DNA from 2 places in the Pseudomonas sp. TH04 genome. Region 2 is predicted to be linked to the other one. Evidence: riboswitches for the same ligand, from Rfam matches in the RefSeq annotation. Region 2 holds a riboswitch; the other holds the start of a gene.
What was found. Region 2 has a riboswitch for cobalamin ahead of cobO (cob(I)yrinic acid a,c-diamide adenosyltransferase). Riboswitches for the same ligand answer to the same signal wherever they lie in the genome.
Positions count from the first base shown of each region.

Region 1: linked by a shared signal. The riboswitch ahead of JFT85_RS04595 (CbtB domain-containing protein) and the one ahead of cobO (cob(I)yrinic acid a,c-diamide adenosyltransferase) in region 2 are both predicted to bind cobalamin.

Region 1 is NZ_JAEKEA010000001.1:1,063,651-1,067,800, forward strand. It holds gene cobW (cobalamin biosynthesis protein CobW) at 1-552, opposite strand, end outside; cobalamin riboswitch at 644-843, opposite strand; gene JFT85_RS04590 (hypothetical protein) at 1,008-1,685, shown strand; cobalamin riboswitch at 1,772-1,984, shown strand; gene JFT85_RS04595 (CbtB domain-containing protein) at 2,081-2,269, shown strand; gene JFT85_RS04600 (CbtA family protein) at 2,281-2,982, shown strand; gene JFT85_RS04605 (cobalamin biosynthesis protein) at 2,979-3,371, shown strand; gene cobM (precorrin-4 C(11)-methyltransferase) at 3,442-4,150, shown strand, end outside.
Region 2 is NZ_JAEKEA010000001.1:5,409,932-5,414,081, forward strand. It holds gene JFT85_RS24330 (C40 family peptidase) at 1-57, shown strand, start outside; gene JFT85_RS24335 (PQQ-dependent sugar dehydrogenase) at 131-1,444, opposite strand; cobalamin riboswitch at 1,544-1,795, shown strand; gene cobO (cob(I)yrinic acid a,c-diamide adenosyltransferase) at 1,875-2,486, shown strand; gene JFT85_RS24345 (cobyrinate a,c-diamide synthase) at 2,483-3,886, shown strand; gene bluB (5,6-dimethylbenzimidazole synthase) at 3,883-4,150, shown strand, end outside.

The sequences.
Region 1 (4,150 bases), 4.3 Mb from region 2:
CACCAGGTCGGCGCTGGCCAGTTGGTCGGCGAACAGCTCATGCAGCGGCGATTCATGGTCCAGGTTCGGGTCGAGTTTGCGCTGGGCATCCACCTGGTCCGGGAACGCGGCGAAGGTTCCGGCGGCCACGGCCGGGCTGTCGACCACGGTGATGACCGCGTCAACCGTGCAGGCGCTGCGGATTTCCGGCCACTGGAAGGCCTGGACCAAGGGTTTTGGCAGGGCCAGGCCCGAGGTTTCGATCAGGATATGGTCGAGGTCACCGCGACGGGCGACCAACTCGCGCATCACCGGGAAGAACTCTTCCTGCACGGTGCAGCACAGGCAGCCGTTGGCCAGTTCGTACACGCGGCCGTTGGCTTCTTCCTCGGTGCAACCGATCGAACACTGCTTGAGGATTTCACCGTCAATGCCCAGCTCGCCGAACTCGTTGACGATCACGGCGATGCGACGGCCCTGGGCGTTGTCGAGCATATGGCGCAGCAAGGTGGTTTTGCCCGAGCCGAGGAAGCCGGTGACGATGGTGACGGGAAGTTTGGCCAGTGTTTTCATCGGATGCCCTTTGGGGCGGGCATACGGGACGATGGCCCTGCGCAACGCGCAGAAGCTGATTTCGTCACCGGATCACCCCGCCCGGTTGAAGTAGAAAATCGGTGACGAGGCAGGTCTCCTGGCTTGGGGCATGCGGGTCTTGCGACCGGCGCTGAGTGCGCCTTCCCGCCGTATCGGCAGTGGCGTGGCAGTCAGATGAACCCTTCACAGTTGCGGGGGCAGCCGCGGCTTGAACCGCGTTCCCTTCTTAGCTTCGACCTGGGCCGAAGAACCTCGAAGGTGCAAGGCTACGCAGTGCGGGGAAGCGGGTCAACGTTGATTGATACACGGACCGGGGCGCTCGCCGTCGGCGGCTTGAAACAATTCCAGATCTTATTAACCGAACGCTCCGGGAACGCCATAGCCGCATTCGACACATATGAGTGAACAGACCTCAACATAAAACGGAAATCACCATGACGCTCACGATTCCTCCCTATGTCAATTCACACTTGCCCGCAGCTCTCCTCCCTCAGCAAGCCGCGCCTACGACTGCACGTTGGACGGAGCCCGTTGACCAACTCCACCCCCGAGAACTGGCGCAAGCACTCCAAACCTATTTTGATGCTATGAGCGATCCGCGCTTTACCGAGACCATTACCAAAAAGTCCCTTCAGCGAGTGGCAGATGGACGACCGCTGAACGGGGTGCCGCCAACCCACACGCAGATCGAGATTGCCCAGGAAGTATTGAAGCGCAAAGACCTCTTCCAGCAACTGGACTTTACCAGCGGCAAGGACGGTCAAATCAGCCGAGACGATCTCGCGACTGAGACCGGTGACTTCCAACGCCTGAGCGACCGTGCGCTGATCACCCTGGTGGGCAAACACTTCAACGAATTTGGCGGCGGCGACAAGTACGTGAACTTCACCGAGTTGCGAGAAGCTTCCGGTGAACTGCCAAGCGCTAACACCTTCAGCCCGCAAGCGAGAGGGGTCGCTCAGGCCCTGCTCAAACGCAAAGAGTTGCTTGACCGCCTGGATATCGGCGTGGGCTTTTTGGGGTTCTCAGGAACACAAGATCAGCGCTTCGATCAGCGCAACGTTGAGTACACACGCACCCACAGCTCGCCGGAATTTCACTACCCGGACTGATCGATCGGCCCAACCAGCGGGTGGCGGCTGGCGAATTTCGAGAGCCGCCAAACCTCTATTTGACGCCTATCCCCCGCCCATGCTCTCCTACACCTCTTGTTTCGGGTGCCCTTCACAGGGTGAAACGGGAAACCGGTGACTCACGTCGACACGTGCGAAGTCCGGTGCTGCCCCCGCAACGGTAAGCGAGCGAAGCGTCACAGCCACTGTGCCCCTGGCATGGGAAGGCGATGCTTTCAGGACTCTGTTCATAGAGCCCCCTCGCAAGCCCGGAGACCGGCCCGAAAAATCAGATAACAAACCCGCGGTGGGCGGGCGCTGTTCAGAACCCTGCGTGCCTGGCTCGCGGGGTTTGCATGCGCTCGTTTCACCCTGACACCCAGAAGGGACGCGCCATGTCGATCATCAGCAGCACCTCGCACACCACCAGCAGCACCGCCACCCTGAGCCAACGCCTGAGTGCCGCCATCGGCGCGTCGATTCTGGGCGCGTGCCTGGTGTATTTCGCCGGCTTCTCGCATATCGAGGCGGTGCACAACGCGGCCCACGATACCCGCCACAGCGCCGCGTTCCCGTGCCACTGAGGCCTGCCGACATGATCAAGCGTATTGCCCAAACCGCAGGTTTCACCGGCCTGCTGGCCGCCCTGTTGCTGACCTTGCTGCAAAGTTTTTGGGTCGCCCCGCTGATTCTGCAGGCGGAAACCTTTGAAAATGCCCCGGTCGCCGAAGTGGCTCACGCACACGCCGCTGGCGCCGCAGCCCACACCCACGACGCCGAAGCCTGGGAGCCGGAAAATGGCTGGCAGCGTGTGCTGTCGACCACCGGCGGCAACCTGGTGGTAGCGGTCGGTTTCGCGCTGATGCTGGCCGGTCTCTACACCTTGCGCGCACCGACCCGCACGGCCCAAGGGTTGTTGTGGGGCTTGGCCGGTTACGCAACCTTTGTACTGGCCCCCACCCTGGGCCTGCCGCCGGAATTGCCGGGCACTGCTGCCGCCGACCTGGCGCAACGGCAGATCTGGTGGATCGGTACCGCGGCCTCTACCGCTGCGGGGATCGCGCTGCTGGTGTTTGGCCGCAACGGGCTGCTGAAAATACTGGGCGTGGCGATTCTGGCCGTGCCACATATCATCGGCGCGCCGCAGCCTGAAGTGCATTCGATGCTGGCACCCGAAGCCCTGGAAGCGCAGTTCAAGATCGCCTCGCAACTGACCAACGTCGCCTTCTGGCTGGCCTTGGGCTTGATCAGCGCGTGGCTGTTCCGCCGCAACCGCGACGGTCAATACGCGGCATGACACTGGTGGTCGGCCTGGGTTGCCAACGGGGCTGTGATGTTCACAGCCTGCTCAGCCTGTTTGACACCGCCCTCGCCGACGCCGGCATTGCGCGCCATCGCATCACGGCGTTGGCAAGCATTGATCGCAAACAGGCTGAACCGGGCTTGCTGGCCCTGGCCCGACTGCTGGAACTGCCCTTGCAGTGTTTTGGCGCAGAACACTTAACCGGTTATGAAGACCGTTTGAGCCACAAGTCAGCCGTCGCCTTTGCGCATACTGGCTGCTATGGCATCGCCGAAAGCGCCGCCCTGGCCCTGGTTGAACAGCTCTCCCAGCGCCCTGCCCGCCTGTTGATTACGCGCAAAAAATCCGCCCAGGCCACCTTTGCATTGGCATGCGCCGACTAAAATCCCGATAATTGCCCTCCTCGATCATGAGCAATCTTCATGCTCGCCCGTTTTTCAACAGGAATTCCCCATGACCGTCTACTTTATCGGCGCCGGCCCCGGCGACCCGGAATTGATCACCGTCAAAGGCCAGCGGCTGATCCGCAGTTGCCCGGTGATCATTTACGCCGGCTCGCTGGTGCCCGCCGCCGTATTGGAGGGCCATCAGGCGGAACAGGTGGTCAATAGCGCCGAATTGCACCTGGAACAAATCATCGAGTTGATCCAGGCGGCCCATGCAAAGGGCCAGGACGTGGCGCGTGTGCACTCCGGCGACCCGAGCCTGTATGGGGCGATTGGCGAACAAATCCGCCATTTGCGCGAGCGGGGCATTCCCTTCCAGATTATTCCCGGGGTCACCGCGGTGGCGGCCTGCGCGGCATTGCTGGAGGCGGAACTGACCCTGCCGGACATCGCCCAAAGCGTGATCCTGACCCGTTACGCCGACAAAACCAGCATGCCCGCCGGTGAGGCGTTCGACAGCCTGGCGCGTCATGGCACGACTATGGCGATTCACCTGGGGGTCAACCACCTGCACAAAATCGTCGCCGAACTGCTGCCGCACTACGGCGCGGACTGCCCGATTGCCGTGGTGCACCGCGCGACGTGGCCGGATCAGGATTGGGTTGTCGGCACACTGAGTGATATTGCCGAGCAGGTCGCCGCCAAGGGTTTCCGGCGTACGGCACTGATCGTGGTCGGACGGGTGCTGGCAAGCGACCGCTTCAGCGAGTCCTCAC
Region 2 (4,150 bases):
GCTTACCTGAGTGCCAAGCGCGTGTTGCCGGCTGAGCATCTGGCCCGCAATCCTTAAGGCTGAACAGTGAATAAAATGCGCGAGAGGGCCAGCCTCTCGCGCATTTTTTTTGCGCTGGTTTTGCGGCCGACTACTTAACCGCCGACACTCGCCACACCTTATTCCCCACGTCATCCGCCACCAGCAAGTCACCCTGCTGATCGATCACCACGCCCACCGGCCGGCCCATGGCTTTCTCGTCACTGTTGAGGAACCCGGTCAGCACATCCACCGGTTGCCCTTTGGGTTGACCACCCTCGAACGGCACGAATATCACCTTGTAGCCACTGTGTGGTTTGCGGTTCCACGAGCCATGCTGGCCGATGAATGCGCCGTTGCTGAATTGCGCCGGGAGTTTGCTGCCTTCTGCGAACGTCAGCCCCAAGGACGCGGTGTGAGGCCCCACGGCATAATCCGGTGCAATCGCCTTGGCGACCAGCTCAGGGTTTTGTGGTGAGACGCGTACGTCTACGTGCTGGCCGTAGTAGCTGAAGGGCCAGCCGTAGAATGCGCCATCCTTGACCGAGGTGATGTAGTCCGGCACCAGGTCGCTGCCAATCTCGTCGCGCTCGTTAACCGCCGTCCACAGCTTGCCGCTCTGCGGTTCCCAGGCCATGCCGTTCGGGTTGCGCAGCCCGGAGGCAAAGATGCGGTGCTGGCCTGTGGCGCGGTCGACTTCCCAGATCGCGGCGCGACCTTGTTCTGCCTCCAGGCCGTTCTCGCCGACGTTGCTGTTGGAGCCGACACTCACGTATAGCTTGCTGCCATCCTTGCTGGCCACCACGTTTTTCGTCCAGTGGTGGTTGAGGCTGCCGCCTGGCAGGTCGACGACCTTGGTGCCCGCTTGCTTGATCGAGGTTGCACCTGGCTGATAAGGGAAGCGCAGCAGTTGGTCCGAATCGGCGACGTAAAGGTCGTTACCCACCAGCGTCATGCCGAACGGTGAGTTGAGGTTCTCCAGGAACACTGTGCGGGTCTCGGCCACGCCGTCGTGGTTGGTATCGCGCAGCAGTGTGATGCGGTTCGGGCTCGGCACGCCTGCGCCTGCACGGCCCATGACTTTTTCCATCACCCAGCCGCGAATGCCCTTGGCGTCATCCGGCTTGGGCGGCGCGTTGGTTTCCGCTACCAGTACATCGCCATTCGGCAACACATACAGCCAGCGTGGGTGGTCCAGGCCTTCGGCAAACGCTGACACCTGAGTGCCGGCGGCGGCGGTTGGCTTGGCGCCATCGGGCCAGCCGATGGCCGGGGCAATGTTCACGGTGGGGATCAGGGTGTTGTTCGGCTCCGGCAGTTTGGGCGAAGGCCCGGTGCCGTCGGAGACCTTCAACGTAGAGCTTTCGCCGCAGGCCGCGAGGGTGCCTGCCAGCATGATCAGTAAGGCGAGTCTGGTTTTATGCATGGTTTTCTCCTTAATACCTGTAAGGGTAGAGGAGCGAGCTGGTCCGATGGTTCAAGTCCAAGGTCGGCTTTAATTGACGCTCCATCCCCAACCCACTAACCTTCGCGGCTTGTTCCAGGTGCTCTGTGGCGGATACGCCGACAGAGTGAAACAGGGAAGCCGGTGAGTGAGCGCACTTGTACACAGTGCTGCCGCGATTCCGGCGCTGCCCCCGCAACGGTAAATGAGTCAAGACGGTGCCTTTTGCCACTGTATCCACGTGATATGGGAAGGCGCGCCGTTGGCCTGCTCGCTCGGTGAGCAAGCGCGCCACTCATGAGTCCGGAGACCGGCCTGGATCATCCAACAGCATCACGGTGGGCGATGCTTGGCTGTCTGTTTTTTCTTTTTCCTGCCCGCCGTTTTTGTCCAGCCCCAACGGAGAGCTGCCATGACTGATTCCCCCGACCGCGACGAGCGCCACCTGGCGCGCATGCTGCGCAAAAAAGCCGTGATCGACGAGCGCATCGCCAATTCCCCGAACGAATGCGGATTGCTGCTGGTACTGACCGGCAACGGTAAAGGCAAGAGCAGTTCGGCATTTGGCATGCTGGCCCGCGCCATGGGCCACGGCATGCAGTGCGGCGTGGTGCAGTTCATCAAGGGGCGCCACAGCACGGGCGAAGAATTGTTCTTCCGGCGTTTCCCAGAGCAAGTGCGTTTCCACGTGATGGGCGAAGGCTTCACCTGGGAAACCCAGGACCGCCAGCGCGACATCGCCGCCGCGGAAGCGGCCTGGGCAGTTTCCCGCGAATTGCTGCAGGACCCGTCCATCGGCCTGGTGGTGCTGGATGAACTGAACATCGCCCTCAAGCACGGTTACCTCGACCTGGATCAAGTGCTCACCGACCTGCAAGCTCGCCCGCCGATGCAGCACGTCGTGGTCACCGGCCGTGGGGCCAAGCCTGAACTGATCGAAATGGGCGACACCGTCACCGAAATGGGCATGCTCAAGCACGCGTTCCAGGCGGGCATCAAGGCACAGAAGGGCGTCGAACTTTGAATCAGCCCCGTCATTGCCCGGCCGTACTGATCGCCGCACCGGCGTCCGGCCAGGGCAAAACCACCGTCACCGCTGCCTTGGCGCGCTTGCACCGCAACCTGGGGCGCAAGGTGCGCGTGTTCAAATGCGGCCCGGACTTTCTCGACCCCATGATTCATGAGCGTGCCAGTGGTGCGCCGGTGTATCAGTTGGACATGTGGATGGTCGGCGAGCAGGAAAGTCGCCGCTTGCTGTGGGAAGCAGCGGGTGAGGCCGACCTGATCCTGATCGAAGGCGTCATGGGCCTGTTCGACGGCACGCCCTCCAGCGCCGACCTGGCGCGGCACTTCGGGGTGCCGGTGCTCGGGGTGATCGACGGCACCGCCATGGCCCAGACGTTCGGCGCCCTGGCCTTGGGCCTGGCGCGCTATCAGCCGGACTTGCCGTTCGCTGGCGTGTTGGCCAACCGCGTCGGCACCCTGCGCCACGCACAGTTACTGGAAGGCAGCCTCACCGAAGGCCTGCGCTGGTACGGCGCGTTGTCTCGCGAAACCGGGATTGAATTGCCCAGCCGCCATCTCGGCCTGGTGCAGGCCAGCGAACTGAATGACCTCGACGTGCGCCTGGACGCCGCCGCCCAAGCCCTGGGCAGCAGTTGTGAAGTTGCGTTGCCGCCGCCGGTGACCTTCGCCGCACCGCACGTGATCGAGGCCGAACCGTTGCTCGCCGGCGTGCGCATTGCGGTGGCCCGCGACGAAGCCTTTGCCTTCACCTACGGCGCCAGCCTCGACTTGCTGCGGGCGATGGGCGCCGAATTGCGCTTCTTCTCGCCGATCCATGATCGCCAATTGCCCGAAGCCGACAGCGTGTACCTGCCGGGTGGCTACCCGGAACTGCATCATCGGGCATTGTCTGAAAACACCCCGATGCTCGACGCGATTCGCGCCCACCACGGCGCCGGTAAACCGTTGCTCGCCGAATGTGGCGGCATGCTGTACCTGCTGGACTCGCTCACCGATGTCGAGGGTACCCGTGCCGAACTGGTTGGCTTGCTGCAGGGGGACGCGGTGATGCAGAAGAAGCTCGCGGCCCTGGCCCTGCAAAGCGTCGAGTTGCCGGAAGGCGTGCTGCGCGGCCACACCTATCACCACTCCCTGACCAGCACCGAGTGGCAGCCGATTGCCCGCGGCCTGAGCCCCAACGGCGGGCGCGGTGCCGAAGCGGTGTACCGCCAGGGGCGGATGACCGCCTCCTACGTGCACTTTTATTTCCCGTCCAACCCGACGGCGGTGGCCGCATTGTTTGCGCCGGGCCCTGATACCGCTGTCGCAGGCCAGCCAGCGCCGACATCGACCGGGTTCACCGATCACCCTGTGGACGCGGCGGTGCGACGATTCGACGTGCTCGCGAAGAAGCCATGACCGACAACGCCTTCCCTCAAGCCGACCGCGACGCCGTTTACCGTGTCATCGCCGAACGCCGCGACATGCGCCACTTTACCGGCGGCAGCGTCGCCCCCGCTTTGCTGCAGCGCCTGCTCCAGGCTGCCCACCAGGCGCCCAGTGTCGGCTTGATGCAGCCCTGGCGGTTTATCCGCATCAGTGACCGCCGGTTGCGTGGGCAGATTCAACAATTGGTCGAAGAAGAGCGCGTGCGCACCGCCGAGGCATTGGGCGAGCGTTCCG